DNA from 3 places in the Enterococcus sp. AZ163 genome. Region 2 is predicted to be linked to each of the others. Evidence: riboswitches for the same ligand, from Rfam matches in the RefSeq annotation. Region 2 holds a riboswitch; each other region holds the start of a gene.
The links. Region 2 has a riboswitch for magnesium ahead of IGI46_RS09655 (GNAT family N-acetyltransferase). Riboswitches for the same ligand answer to the same signal wherever they lie in the genome.
Positions count from the first base shown of each region.

Region 1 (5,279 bases), 970 kb from region 2:
GGTCCGTCTTTAGTCACACCATCAAATGCCTGCTTTACATTAATAGTTATTCCTCCAATTGCATCAATAAAGTTAATGAAAGATAAGAAATTAAATACACAATAATGATCTATTGGAATGTTAAATAGTTTCTCTACTGTATTAACAGATGCAGCGGGACCGTTAAAGGTGTAGGCAGCTTCAATCCGTTGATTTCCATGATAGTTTTTAGCAATTATTGGAACAAAACTATCCCTAGGCAAGCTGCAAAAGGTGATTTTTTTATCCTTTTTATTTAACGTAATGATCATCATAGCATCAGTTCTTGTCGTACCCAATTTTCTTTCATTAGTGTTGTCTAAGCCCATAATTAGAAATGACTCGCTGTCATTTTCACTTGAGGACTTAAAGTTATTTTTTATTGGATGATAACCGTCAGCCATCGTTTTTTCTAAATGGTGGTCAGTTAATAAGAAATAAGCTGAGACGGCAATAGTACACATCAAAATTACTGTGATGAGTAATAGGATTTTCTTTTGTGTTGTTTTCATTGGAATACTTCCTTTCTTTTTGACCATAAATTGTAGCCGTGAGATTAACAAATCATTAGCACTTTTGTATAAAAAGCGGGTTTAATTTAAGGACCGTTCAGATAATGTGAGGAAACAGTCTTATCATATTCGGAATAAATGCTAATTGAGACTTGTATATTACGAATGGCTATCTTCTGGTGTATTCACACAACGGGTATTAAATGACCTGTATAGAAAAGAAAATATCAGCAGATATCTGAGTATATAATAACGATAATCGGTAAACGTTGGTAGATGATATTTTAATCTTAATAATATATTTAAAAAGAGAAAAAATAGGATAAATATTGCTTAATAAGCGAAAAAGCTTTACGGGGAAACCAAAAAGCAGATAAGTTATCATTAGGTAATATTGATTTAAAATAACGATTATCCGATATGGTCGCTCGATCAATCATATCTTTCGGTATGTTTTGGATAATATACTTTGCTATTTGGTGACATTATCAGGTTGTTTAGAATTTGAGAGTACGCATAAAGTATGCTAATTGAGTGATCTTTCTGAAAAGACTCAAATTTTTATAAAGAGATTATGTTGGGGTGAGTGAGAGTTTTTTCGGAATATATACGAGGGTGTTTCATAATAATGGGAACTGTATCAGTGAAAATTTGTTTTTTCAAATTCTCAAGAAAAAGGCCGGGAAAAAACTCATGACCTCGTTACAAAGTTTAAAAAAACGATCAAGAATTTTAGAAAAGTTGGCTCTTTTCTAAAGGTAGACATGAGGCAAAATCTACGGGGATTTTTTTAGTGTTATTCGAACGGTAGTAGAAACTGGCTTAGATCTTCGAAAATATCTGATTCATTTATTTGAAAAAAGCACCTAACTTACCTAATCAATCTCCCACTGTATTAGCAGTCTACTTGTCATGAACTGCAGATATTCAGGATAAATGCGCACTGTCTCTCACGCTTACATCCAACCTTTTAGAGAAGTGCTATTGATTAAAAAACACGAAAAGTATGCTGGATAGTATCCTAAACAAAAATAAAACTCATTATTCCGACCGGTATAAAAATAATGTCTATAACAAGAGCTTACGGGTCTATCACTAGAGCATTTCATGTTTCTGGAGGCGTTTGTTCACTATGAAACTTTGAGGAGGATATTGTCCTATGCAAAATATTAATAAGCTGCCTTCATGAATTTAGAAACATTCTATGCTTAACGACATCAAGGTAAGACAAGTAAAGACTTCAATAGAAAAAAACTTTATTCATAATCTTTAAAAAATCTCCTAAAGTTATTTATCCAGACGAAAATCCGTTCGACAAGCTACGCACTGGTAAGATGACCCGCGAAGTAGCTCCTTGAGTAACTGCATGATCATATTATTCAAAATATCAATAATTTGGGTGATGGTTGTTCCTCGATAGCCTGATTCAGCATAAATCCTAAGTAAACTGGTGTTTTTAGGTAACACATTTATCAGATGCAAAACTTCCAATAGTGGTGTCATACCAATTTGCAGGATATATCTTAATATAAAGGAGATTCATGAAAGAAACTGTTATAAAATACCCTTTTCTGACAGTTTCATTTGATAAGTAGAGATTTCTACTAAAATGGATGTCAGAACATGAAATGGATTTGCCTGTATGATGCAATTCCTTTAGGTGATATAGGATTACCTGAGGTTTTCTCTTCTAAAAGAAGGTGATGCACAGATGCTGATTTTTCAATATAATACTTATTTGCTTTCTTGTAACACAATTGAAATAATTTAAAAAAATACTAAACTTACTCAAAATGATTGAGAGTAACCCGCAATCAATTCTATACTTCTGGGGTTAGATAAAATAACCTTGTTAGGTGAGGCTCCTATCCAAACATAGGCTATTGCGCAGAAATGTCGAAAGACACCAATGTGTAAAACAGGAATGGTCGAATTAAGGCTCTTCTAAAAATAGCTAAGAGAAATCTTTACGTTGGATAGTGCTAAAGCTCAGACGATGAGAACCGATTGGTTTGCTGCGTTTTTTTAGAAAGCAGCAAGCACTTATTTACGATCGATGCTGGCTTAGTCTACTCTTTCAAGGGAAAAGAAAGGGATTCTCATGCAAACATCGAATAAAAAATTTCCGCTTTATGGCATAACAACCATTTGTTTTGCCTTCCTCACACTGTTAGTGGCTGCCAGTCCAAATTGGTTTCAACAAATAGACGAAGCAATTTATCACATCAAATGGCAATTAAATGCCCCGATGTTAACGGCTGTCAGTCTGTTGGCAAAAACAGCGACAATTGGCCCTATGTTCCTGATCTTCTTATTATTTATGATTTATCTTCTGCATAAAAAAGAAAAAATCCTTGCCTTTTGGTCAGTTAGTAACCTGTTAGCTGTCGGTTTCTTAGGGAGCGTTTTTAAACATGTTGTCGGCCGAGCTCGACCAACTCTGGGCGCTTTAGCCGATCGTAGTTCCGCGAGTTTTCCTAGTGGGCATTCGCTGTTAGCGATGTGTCTTGTCTGTACAATTTTTATCACTTTAAACTATCTCAATGTTAGAAAAACTAAAGGCATCAAACTTTTTTTAATTGTCTATCTCGTACTGATTGTATTAGGACGGCTCATCTTACGTGTGCACTATCCTAGTGACATAATTGCTGGTATGCTCCTAAGCTATAGCTGGGTAAATTTTTCGTTCAGTATTGTACAACGTTATTTGCAAGCACCTGTAGAAGAAGCCTCAGCCCAACGAAGTCGGCGACATTCTCGTAAAAGAAAAAGTTTATTCCTAGTGTTCAGTTTGACCCTTTTATTTTTAGGAACTCTTTCTGTCTCGGCTTATGGTATCAGCATGTATCATAATTTGAAAAAAACGGCGAATACAATGTATAAACCACGAAAATCGTCAACTAAAAGTCCAGATTTAGCTAAAGGAGAACCCGTTAGTTTCTTAATTATGGGAATTGCAAATGATTCAAAAAGAAAAACGGATTACCGCTCCAATGCTTTAATGGTGGTTACTGTTAACAATCAATTAAAAAAAACAACCATTACCAGCATTCCACGAGACTATTATGTGGAAATGGCGGGCACTAATGGTGAATGGAATAAAATCAATGCGGCCCACGTTTTCGGTGGTGCCGATATGCAAATCAAAACGGTAGAAAACGTCTTACACATTCCTATCAGCCATTACTTTTCTGTGGATATGGATGCCATGAAGGACCTTGGCGATGCTGTCGGTGGTGTCACCGTGAATAACGCCTTTGAATTTGACGCTGAAGGTATTCATTATCCGAAAGGCAAGCAACATTTAGGCGGATGGGAAGCTTTGCAATACGCACGTATGCGTTACGAAGACCCCGAAGGCGACTATGGTCGTCAACGCCGCCAACGAGAAGTTTTAGTTGAGATAACAAATAAGTTACTTTCTTTTAACAGCTTATTAAAGTATCAAGAAATTCTAGATGTTATTGGAGAACACGGCGAAACCGACTTATCCTTTGACCAAATGATGGCCATGTTAAAACAATATACGCCTGCACTAAAAAATATCGAAACCGATCAATTGAAAGGTTATGATTTTACAGGTGATGGTGTGACAGGTATTGAAGGAATCTCTTATCAGCTTGTAGAAGAAAGCGAACGACAACGCGTCGAAAATGCCATTAAAGAACAAATGGGTATTAATACAAAAGAGGATGAACAAAATCAATAATTATATCCCGTATAAGAGGTTGTAACAAAGCGTTCAACTCTAAGAATTAAAAAAATATCCGAAAATAGTTTTTTCTATTTTCTGGATAGTTCGACTTAGGTCCAAAGAAATTGCTTTAGGAACACCATTTATTCGCAAAAAAAGCACGGAGCATAATCATTATGATTAATGTTTCGTGCTTTTTTTGTACATTGAAAAAAATAGGGTTCTTATTTAACGACGTTTAACCTTATCAACTTGATTTTTCGTCAGTAAACGAGAAATTTACAACTGTTGAGCAGGCTTGATAAGCCTTTCTGCAGGACTACATTGAAGTGATAGTGATAAAAAGAACTTTAAATTAGTTACGATTGATCTAGCTTCGGATTCTATTTTATTATATGTTTAGAAAACTTCAGGAATTATCTTGAAACTAGATGTGATATCCAAATACAGGAATAAATGTTAAATTACAGATACAGGGAAGCGCTTCCCTGAAAGGAGTGGAAATCATGCTTGAAATAAGCAAGCGTCAGCATACACTATTGAGATTGCTATTGGAGCAAAAAGATTTTTTACCGGTAAATCATTACTCCAAGATTTTATCTATCTCCGATCGTACGTTGTATAAAGACATCGATAATTTGAATAAAGTATTAAGGAAAAGGGAAATTGAAATTATAAAACGGCAAGGAAAAGGAATTTGTATAAGTAAGTCGAATTTGTCAAATGATGAAATAATAAAAAGCTTCGGTGAGACTTCGATTCAAATAGACTTCAATCAGTTTCCACTCGAACGACAAATAAAAATAGCTGACTACTTATTATTAAGGAACGAAAAAGTATCCTACCAGCTTTTGTCTGAAAAATTTTTAGTCAGTAGAACCTCTATATCAAATGATTTAGATCAAATACAGACAATTATTGAAGGAAGCTCAGCATCAATTCGTTCTGATAATAATGGAACAAAAGTAGTTGGAAAGGAATCTGAAATACAAAAGGCAATCAAACAATATGCTTACTTTATCATTGATAAATCAGACTTAACTAGTAGTTTTAAA
Region 1 covers NZ_JBIPAO010000001.1:3,007,810-3,013,088, reverse strand. Annotated here, with positions in the region: gene IGI46_RS14450 (LCP family protein) at 1-530, opposite strand, end outside; M-box (ykoK) riboswitch at 2,372-2,538, shown strand; gene IGI46_RS14445 (phosphatase PAP2/LCP family protein) at 2,632-4,239, shown strand; gene IGI46_RS14440 (BglG family transcription antiterminator) at 4,731-5,279, shown strand, end outside.
Region 1: another riboswitch for magnesium. It lies ahead of IGI46_RS14445 (phosphatase PAP2/LCP family protein); the one in region 2 lies ahead of IGI46_RS09655 (GNAT family N-acetyltransferase).

Region 2 (5,279 bases):
TTCTTAGAAACTTCTAAGTGAATGTTCACTCACACTCAAGTAAAGGTATCAATAGACTTCTTCATTTTTCCCACCTCCTTATTTTCATCAAAAGACCATCGAATGTTCAAATAATCACAAGTTAAGTGTAGCTGATTGGTACCGGCAAAGTAAAGGTGAAAAGCAAAAATAACCCCCTCTTTCTAAAAGAAAGAGAAGGTGGTTAGATTCTGGGCAGTAAAGACTTCATCAATGAAAATTGACCATCAATTTGGGCTTCAGTGATATCGCCAATCAGTGCGAGTACACTTAACCCTTCAATGACGAACATAAAATTTTCAGCTAGAGTATCCAAAGATTGTGCAGCTAAGACCCGCTGCTTAATCCCGAGCTCTAGGATCTCGTAAATGGTTTGTTTAGTAGCAGCCATTTGAGCCTGTTGAAACTCTTGGTCTTCTTCCGATTTATGAGTAAAGTAATACTCATACATAGCCCGCAGCATACTATCGTTGATTGTATTTAACAGACGCTCCTTATGGCTGTTAAAATAAGTATCCAGTAGTTCATCAAAAGCTTGATTTTCTTTGATGGCTGAACGAATTGAATCAAATTTACGGCTGTTGCGACGTTTTACGGTCTCGATAAAAATTTCATCTACGGAATCAAAATACAAATAAATTCCACCACGGCTGATTCCACAAGCATCAATGATATCCTTCATAGTAACATCAATCAAGCCCTTTTTAGCGAATACTCTGCGAGCACTTTCCAAGATAGCTTCTCGCTTTTGCCGCTTACGTTCCTCATTTGAAATGTTTTTCATAAGTCACCTCAGAAATAAATTAATGACACAAGTGTCATTTTTATGTATAATCATCCCAATGACATGTGTGTCATCAAAATGAATGCATAGGAGTTGCAAATAATGAATACAAAAAATAAAACATATCGCTTAACGATCCGAGCGATCCTAACCGCGTTAATTATTTTGCAGGCGATGGTTCCTTTTTTAGGTTTTATTCCTTTAGGTATTACTGATTTAACCATTATCCATATTACTGTCATTATCGCTGCTGTAGTTTTAGGGACCAAGGATGGGATGTTTATTGGAATGGTTTGGGGAATCTTTACGGTCATCCGAGCATTTACCTCTCCAACCAATCCTTTAGATACATTGGTGTTTACTAATCCAATTGTTTCGGTATTGCCGCGAATTTTAGTGGGATTAGTAGCTGGTCTGCTATTCACTTGGTTGTACAAAAGGTATCACAAGCTAACAATGGCTACGGTAATTGCTGCTGTCTTTGGCTCATTAACTAATACAGTTTTAGTCTTATCGCTTATGGGATTATTATACACTACTGGTGTAGCTGATGCCTATGGGGTAAATCCATCAGGTTTATTCAAAGTCCTTGGAACTTTGATTTTCACCAATGGAATAACTGAAATGATTGGTGCAGGAATTATTACACCTTTAATTGTTCGTGCTCTGTTTTCTGCTACTCACTTAAGTCCAAATAATCGAAATTAGAGTATTCTAATCGTTATTTTATGTTAGTGAGATATGATCAGCAGAGAGTAACGATTCTTCATGATTAGAAGATCGCGCTTAAAAAAGCAGGGGGATCAACTGAAGTTGTAGTAGTTTTTAAAGGTTTTCTGTCGATTTCTTTTAGTTTTTTAAGGCTACTTTACAGATGGTTTTTTCTAAAAAAATGAAAAAGTGAAAGACAATAAAAAACAATAGTTATTTTTAACTTGTCTGTTTTTTTATTTTTTTAGTGTTGACAAAGGAATTAATCAGGTGGTATTCTTACCTCGGAAATACGAATAACTTGATTTGTTAGGTGAGGCTCCTATACAAACACAGGCTACTGCCCAAAAATGTCGAGAGACGCCAATGGGTAGAACAGGAATTGTCGATTACAAGGCTCTTCTTAAGGTAGCTAAAAGCTCTGCTTTTTACGTTGTATAGTGCCAAAACTCAACGACTAGATCGCAATGAGCTTCTTTTTGATGTGCTTATTTCAGGCCTTTCGCTGAGTTTTTGGCGAAAGGTCTTTTTGCGCATCAAGGAATAATTTATTGAGGAGGAACAATCATGGTAAAACAGTGTTCACATTAACGCGTTGGAACAGTTCAGATTATTGGAAAGGAATTAAGCTAAGAAATAATTTGTTGATGGAAAGTGCGGGCAAGCCCCCTATCACTTTTGCTCCAACAGAAGAGAGAAATGATTGGCATTTAGTTGTACGTGTAGACCATGAAGTTATGGCAACCTTGCTTCTTCATCCTATAAATGGTCAAATTGCGCAGATCAAACAGGTAGCTGTGTCTCAATACTGCCAAGGAATGGGCTTAGGAAAAAAACTAATTGCCTATGCGGAAAATGTTGCACAAAATTTAGGCTTTGAATTAGTCTTTCTGACAGGACGTAAACAAGCTTGGTATTTTTATGAAAAGCTAGCCTATGAAAGCTTTGCAGAAACCTACGTTGATCATGAAGTAGAGTTAAAGATATTTAAGAAGAACCTAGTAGTGACCCAAACAAAGGAGATGAAAACACATGGACGACAGTAGTTCGGAACAACAGAGGTTTTGGAAAGAAAAACGCCCGCTGAAGGCAAAAGACTATTGTCTATTTGTTTTCAGATAGCTCGTTTGTTGACCTTCTTTTCAAAATCTCTTCGGAGGTGAAACATGATGGAACTCATCCTGGAAATTGTGGGCTATTTCTTAGCCGGACTAGCAATTTGGTATGTGATGATCGGAAAGAAGGTACGTATAATGGAAAAGAACATTAAAAATATGTCGTTTGTGAACTATGAACAAATGGCGAAAAGTACAGCTGAAACAATTATGGAATTATTTAAAACGCCCAGGAGAGGTCTGACAGAAGGACAGGCTGACCTTTTAAGAGAAGAATACGGAAACAATAAGATTACCTACGGAAAAAAAACTCCCCTTATATTCGAAGTGTTTAAAGCGTATATTACACCATTTACACTCGTTTTAATTGCTTTAGGAATTGTATCATTTATAACCGAATATGTATTAGCTGCGCCTGGAGAGAAAGACTTATTTGGTGTCAGTGTTATTGCTATCATGGTAATTATTAGCGGCAGTATGACGTTGATCCAATCAGTAAGATCCAATCAAGCAGCTGAAAAATTAAAATCATTAGTCACCGTTACTGCGACTGTGAAAAGAAATAATCACTTTGTTGAAATTCCAATGGAAGACATTGTTTGTGGAGATGTGGTGAAGCTTTCTGCAGGGGATATGATCCCAGCAGATATCCGTTTAATCCATGCGAAGGATTTATTCATTTCTCAATCTGCGCTGACTGGTGAAAGCTACCCTGTGGAGAAAACGGCTGGCCGAACAACTAATCATCATGATACAGAGACCAGCTATGAGAATTTGGTTTTTATGGGAAGCAATGTGATTAGTGGTACCGCAGAGGGTGTAGTTATTTCTACAGGGAATCGCACATTATTCGGACACGTTGCCCGAGACTTGGCAGCCAAACCAGTTAAAACCAGTTTTGAATTAGGAATTCAAAAAACCTCCTTCCTGCTGATTAAATTTATGTCCTTAATGGCTCCAACTGTCATCATAATCAATGGATTAACTAAAGGTGATTGGATGGAAGCCTGTTTGTTTGGACTTTCGGTTGCCGTGGGATTGACTCCTGAAATGCTGCCAATGATTGTGACAACAAACTTGGTTAAGGGTGCTTCAGCAATGGCCAAAAAAGGAACGATTATTAAGAATTTAAATGCTATTCAAAATTTTGGTGCAATTGATGTTTTGTGTACGGATAAAACGGGAACACTAACTCAAGATAAAATTATTTTGGAATACCATCTTGATTGTGATGGTAAAGAAAATGATCGCGTATTGCGACATGCCTATTTAAACAGCTATTATCAAACTGGCTTAAAAAATCTATTGGACATTGCCATTATTGATGCGTCAAAAGAAACACTTGAAACTGACAAAATTCAGTATCAAAAAGTGGATGAAATTCCTTTCGATTTCGAACGTCGCCGTATGAGCGTCGTGGTAGAAGATAATATAGGGAAGACACAGATGATTACCAAGGGTGCTATCGAAGAAATGCTGGCGATTTCCAGCTATGTGGATTTCCATAAAGAAGTTATTCCATTAACTGGAAAGATTCGCGAGGAGATTTTGGCAAAAGTAAAAGAACTGAACGAAGATGGATTGCGCGTATTAGGGGTTGCACAAAAGACAAATCCTAGCGTAGTCGGCGAGTTTTCAGTTAAGGATGAACAAGAGATGGTCTTGATTGGTTATCTAGCCTTTTTAGATCCGCCAAAGGAAACGACTAAACAAGCACTGGAAGCGTTAAAGAAACATGGAGTAGGTGTTAAAGTACTTACCGGAGATAATGCGTTAGTGACCGAATCAGTCTGCAAACAAGTAGGTCTTTCTGCTGAAGTATTAATCAGCGGGGAAGAACTTGCCAAGCTTTCAGACGAAAATCTAGCGAGAGTAATTGAAGAATACAATATCTTTGTTAAACTAAATCCACAGCAGAAAGCACGAATTACCCGTCTTTTGAGAGAAAATGGGCACACAGTTGGATTCTTAGGGGATGGGATAAACGATGCACCTGCGATGAAAGCTTCGGATGTCGGTATTTCCGTTGATACAGCAGTGGATATTGCCAAAGAATCTGCTGACGTCATTTTATTAGAAAAAGATTTAATGGTATTAGAACGTGGGATTGTAGCAGGTCGAGAAACCTTTGGGAATATTATGAAGTATATCAAAGCAACTGCCAGTTCAAATTTTGGGAACATGTTCTCAGTATTGGTCGCTAGTACTTTCCTGCCATTTTTACCAATGCTGCCATTGCAATTGCTGATTCTTAACTTAATTTATGATGTTTCTTGCATGTCGATTCCTTGGGATCGGATGGACAAAGAATATTTGGATGAACCAAAACGTTGGGAAGCTTCAAGCATTGGGAAATTTATGGTTTGGCTAGGACCAACGAGTTCTGTTTTTGACATTACTACCTATCTGCTGTTGTACTTCTTTATTTGTCCAGCAGTGGTTGGCGGCAGCTATCATAGCTTGTCTCCAGAGCAGCAGGTTGCTTTCATAGCCCTATTCAATGCTGGTTGGTTTGTTGAATCACTATGGACTCAAACCTTAGTTTTGCATGCTTTACGGACCCCAAAAGTACCATTTTTACAAAGCAGAGCATCCTTTATTTTAACTACTGTAACAGGTTTTGGGATTGCTGTGGGCTCGATCCTGCCTGC
Region 2 covers NZ_JBIPAO010000001.1:2,039,453-2,044,731, forward strand. Annotated here, with positions in the region: gene IGI46_RS09645 (TetR/AcrR family transcriptional regulator) at 203-802, opposite strand; gene IGI46_RS09650 (ECF transporter S component) at 905-1,510, shown strand; M-box (ykoK) riboswitch at 1,812-1,982, shown strand; gene IGI46_RS09655 (GNAT family N-acetyltransferase) at 2,092-2,559, shown strand; gene mgtA (magnesium-translocating P-type ATPase) at 2,767-5,279, shown strand, end outside.

Region 3 (5,279 bases), 560 kb from region 2:
AGACAACGTTCTTTTTCTTACGTTTCTTCAAGCCTAATGCTACTCCGGCTGCTTGCACGTATTGCGCACCAATAATGATTTGTGGTGGTAGTGCTTGCAAGTCATCAGCATATAAGTTTCCGGCAACATGACCGCGAGACCATAGGAAAGCTTCAGACAATGGAAGTCCGTGTTGAACAAGTTGAGGTACATCACGATAACCTGGAAGTAAAACATCTTCTTTTTCAAAAGCGAAATGGCTGGCAAGTTGACTTGCTTCCTGTCCTGCTGTTGGTGCATAGAAGCCCAGGCGTCCTTGACGGTTCAATGCAGTTGAACGTTGATCCAACACACGAGACCAAACCATTCTTGTCATCAATTCTACTAATTCTTCGTCAGTCAATTCAGGAATCAAATCCTCATTTACGACTTTCCCCTCTTGATCAAGTGCCTGATATACTGGGAAATCTGCGTTGATCTTTTCCAGTAGGGCTTCAAAATCAATTGCATTCTTTTTCTCTGCCATGTTGTAACACAATCCTCTCTTTAAGTCTTTAGAAAGTGATACAGACCTTCAATCTGTATCATTGTTCTGTTGCTTACATATCTAAAGTAACATTTTTATTACTGAAAGACAACCAATATGCTGTAGTATTTTGAAGAAAATGAAGCGATTTTCTCCAGCGAATTGTGACAAAAAAAACAAACTCTTCTTATTTCAAGTTTCTTTTTCTTTAAATACTGAAAACGTTCTACCTAATCTCTTGCCTAAAGGATCGCTATATTAAGGTTCTTTAATTATCTTATGTTAAGTAATTTCCATGTGAAATTAGAAACGATCTAAACTAGGAGTTATTATTGTAAATGCAAAAAAAGAAACAGAGTAACGAAATTCGTTACTCTGTTACAATTAGATCCATTCTTTTGCAATTTTTATATAAAGGAACTTAGCAAATTGAACTGCAGCCATATATGCAGCTACAATCCCTACAAACCAAATCCAGTAGCTAGCAGGTAATTGCACAAATTCAAATTGTTCGCGGAATGGTGATAAAACAATAATCATTCCTAAAACGACTGCAGCCATGATACTGCTAAAAACTGGCAAGGAAGGTCGACTTTGAATGAATGGAACTTTTCGGGTTCTTACCATCAGTACGACTAAAGCTTGCGTAGCTAATCCAACCATGAACCAGCCGGTTTGGAATAAGCTTTGATTTGCTACCGTATTTGCCCCAAATACAAACCACATAACTAGGAAAGTAATCACATCGAAAATGGAGCTGACTGGACCGATACAAACAGTGAATTTCATTAGTCCTTTTGTTTCCCATTTCGTTGGTGTTAATAATTCCTCGTCGTCTACGTTGTCCCAAGGTATAGTCAGTTGAGCAAAATCATAGATCAAGTTTTGCAATAGCAACTGTAAAGAAAGCATTGGCAGAAATGGTAGGAAAGCACTAGCAATTAAGATTGAGAACACATTTCCAAAATTGGAACTGATGGTAATCTTAATATATTTCATCATGTTACTAAATACTCGGCGGCCTTCGATTACACCACTTTCTAGTACATCCAAGCTTTTTTCTAAAAGAATAATTGAACTAGCATCCTTTGTAATGTCCGCAGCAGTATCTACTGAAATGCCTACATCGGCTTTTCGTAATGCAGGTGCATCGTTAATACCATCGCCCATAAAGCCAACTGTGTGACCTTTTGTCTGTAAGGATTCAATAATTCTAGCTTTTTGCATAGGATTCAATTTAGCGAATAAGTGAATTTTATCTGCAGCCTGTTGTAGTTCTTCATCACTCATCTGATCCACTTGATTACCTAGAACAAATTTATCCGCATCAATTCCAACATCTTGGCAAACTTTTTGAGCTACAATTGCGTTGTCACCCGTCAAAACTTTTACATCCACTCCATGTTCATGTAAAGAAGAGATAGCAGTAATTGCAGATTCTTTTGCAGGGTCCAAGAAGCCCATGAATCCAATTAGAGTCATATCTTTTTCGTCTTCTGTGCTATAAACTGCTTCATCATGAGCATCCCTTTTTATAGCTACTGTGATCACCCGCATCCCTTGACGATTCATGCGTTCATTAACCTGCTGTAATTCCTGATGCAGTTCTTCAGTAAATTCCAATACCTCTCCATCAATTTCAACATATTTACATATAGAAGCCATTTCTTCAACAGCACCTTTTGTAATCATCCATTGATGCTCATCAGCTTTTACTACGACAGTTAATCGGCGACGAGAAAAATCAAAAGGTATTTCGTCAATTTTTTGAATCGACTGAAAAGGCACTTGCCGGTTTTCTTCTTCATAGTAATTAATCACAGCAATGTCCATCAGATTTTTCCAACCTGTTTGGTAATTCGAATTCAGAAAGGCCAAATCCAATACTTGAGTGTTTTCTTTACCTAAAGGATCAAGATGCTGAACCAATACTACTCGGTCTTCGGTGATGGTTCCTGTCTTATCCGTACACAAGACATCCATACTACCCAAATTTTGAATAGATGGTAATTCTTTCACAATCACTTTATGCTTCGACAAGGTCAAGGCACCTTTTGCTAAATTAGAGCTGACAATCATTGGTAACATTTCTGGCGTTAAGCCCACTGCTACAGCGATAGCGAAGAAAAATGCATTGCTCCAATCACCTTTTGTGATGCCATTAATTAAGAACACTAATGGGAAAAGTACCATAATCAAGCGCAACAATACTTTACTGACACGGGCTAAACCGACATCAAAGGTTGTCTTGCCGCGTTTGGTTGTGGCATTTTTCGCAATGTCGCCAAAGAAAGTCTGTTGCCCAGTCTTTAAGATAATTGCCCGACCTTGTCCACTTAATACGTCCGTTCCCATAAAAACTAAGTTTGACATATCCAATGCATTGTTCTCATCATCTGAAGCAACGGAAGCAGACTTTTCAACTGGCATTGATTCTCCAGTCAAAGAAGACTGATTCACAAATAAATCCTTCGTCCAAATTAATACTGCATCTGCTGGAATCATATCTCCAGTTGCTAAAGTTAAAATGTCTCCCGGCACCACTTCATCCATTGGAATTTCTTTTGTTTGGCCTTCACGCGTAATTGCGGCCGTATTCTCGATCATTTCTCGTAATTCAATACTAGCTTTTTGTGAACGATATTCTTGAATAAAGGTAATCAGCACGCTGGCTAAAATCATTATTCCCATAACCACAGCTGCTTCATAATCAGAAGTCAAAAAAGAGACAACCATTAATAAGGCCAATACATAAACAAACAAATCATTAAATGCTTGAAGAAACAAAATGATTGCAGGGGTTGGCTTTTGAGCCGATACTTCGTTGGGACCATATTCTTCCAGTCTCGCTTTAGCATCTTCTTCTGATAATCCGTTTAAAGATGTTCGCAGATTCAGGAACAAATCACGATCCGGTAATAATGCGAGTTTTTTCAACGCTTGATCTTTACTTATTTTTCGTGTGATGAGGCTCTTTTTGTTCATCATCATATTTCCTCCTACCAGCAGAGAAAATCAGTGTCTTCCCTACATTTTTAACTATTTTCGGTCGACTCTCATCTGGATAGTCCATGACTCATCACCGTCCTTTCTTTATTGGCAAAGCAAAAAGCGCGCGCTCGATAATGAGCGCGCGCAAAAATAATCACGGTCATCGTCGAGCTTTAGCACTATAGGGCGTAGACAGTTTTATCTGTCAGCTGCGTTATGAATCACCTTCACGATGATTCCTGTTCCACCAACTAAGAGTCTCTCGATTCTTTCGCGGCAGCAGCTTGTGTCCATATAGGAGCCTCACCTAACAATTTATACAATTTCCACTTTTACTATAGTAAAGATAGCACTGAGTGTCAACAAAAAGAGCAACTTATGTGAGAATTTGAAAAGAAGTTGAACAGTATGTTCTCTGGGTCTCCCTATTTAAAAAGAGAAGAGATAGTAACAATTCTTCAAGCTTTTATTCTTTTAACAAACGTTGTTCTTTCACAAATTCATCGATGGTAACATTTGGCTTATTACTAAAATAATCCGCAAACTTTTTACTCCACAATTTAGTTTCTCGGGCTTCAGCAAAAACTTCCATGGTTTGATCGTACGCTTCAATTTCTCCGTAATCATACTCTTGATAACCATCATAATGAACAACTGTTTTTTCCGGTAAGCGTGGCTTAATACGCATTTCCATAGTAGGCTTACCAATACTTAACCCAGCCACTGGCAGTACGTAGTCGGGAAGGTTCAGTAATTCACTGATTTTTTTTATATCTTTACGAATGCTGCCCACTACCACGCTACCTAGTCCTAATGCTTCAGTTGCAACAACAGCATTTTGCAAAGCTAGTGCAGTATCAGTGACAGCCGTGATCAGTGGATCGATTCCTTCAGCAATTGAGTAGTCCACTTGATAATGCTCTGCTACTTTCTGTGTGCGTTTTAAATCTGCAACAAACAATAAGAAAACCGAACTTTTCAGCATATGAGGATTACCTGGATTAAGCTCAACAAATTTTTGGCGAAGTTTTTGGTTCTTGACTACAATGATGCTGTACATTTGACCATTCATCCAGCTGGGTGCTTGACGGCTTGCATCCAATATTTGTTGTAAATCCTCATCTGGCAATTGATAGTTCTCATCAAAATCCCGATAGGTACGATGATTATTTAATACTTCAATTATCTCTTTCATACTTACGACCTCCTATAATTTCTGATATCTTTTGCAGTTTAACAAAAAAGATGTAACACTCCTCTTCTGTCATCCGGGAATAATTCACCCGCATAGCCATTGTATCATTACTAAAGAGAAATGAGGGAGCTACCAAGAGCTTTTCTTGTAAAAAAAGACCCCAATCTTTGCGAGTCAACTTTTGGTGACGCCACTTCAGCCAAACGTAAAGTCCTCCGTCGATCTCTTCAAATTGCCAATCGCTGGAAACTGATTGGGCACAGCTATAGAAACAATCCCTCTTATGTTTGAGAGTGTCAATCAGCTCTTGACGATTAGTTTCGAAGGACTGATCGGTCAGTGCCGTATACGCGACTACTTGAGGGAAAACGCTAATAGAGAAATCCATCATTTGTTTAGCCTCAGATAAACGCTGAATCAGACTTTGATCGGCAACAATCCAACCGATCTTAATGGAGGAACCGAAAATTTTTGACAGTGACCCTAAATAAATCACTTGGTGAGGAGCCAAAGATTTCAGTGAAGGGGGAAGCTGTAAAAAGTTTAGTTCACCAAAAACATCGTCCTCTACAATTGGCAGCTGGTATT
Region 3 covers NZ_JBIPAO010000001.1:2,594,830-2,600,108, reverse strand. Annotated here, with positions in the region: gene pdhA (pyruvate dehydrogenase (acetyl-transferring) E1 component subunit alpha) at 1-505, opposite strand, end outside; gene mgtA (magnesium-translocating P-type ATPase) at 890-3,490, opposite strand; M-box (ykoK) riboswitch at 3,648-3,818, opposite strand; gene IGI46_RS12345 (nitroreductase family protein) at 3,963-4,691, opposite strand; gene IGI46_RS12340 (PLP-dependent aminotransferase family protein) at 4,675-5,279, opposite strand, start outside.
Region 3: another riboswitch for magnesium. It lies ahead of mgtA (magnesium-translocating P-type ATPase); the one in region 2 lies ahead of IGI46_RS09655 (GNAT family N-acetyltransferase).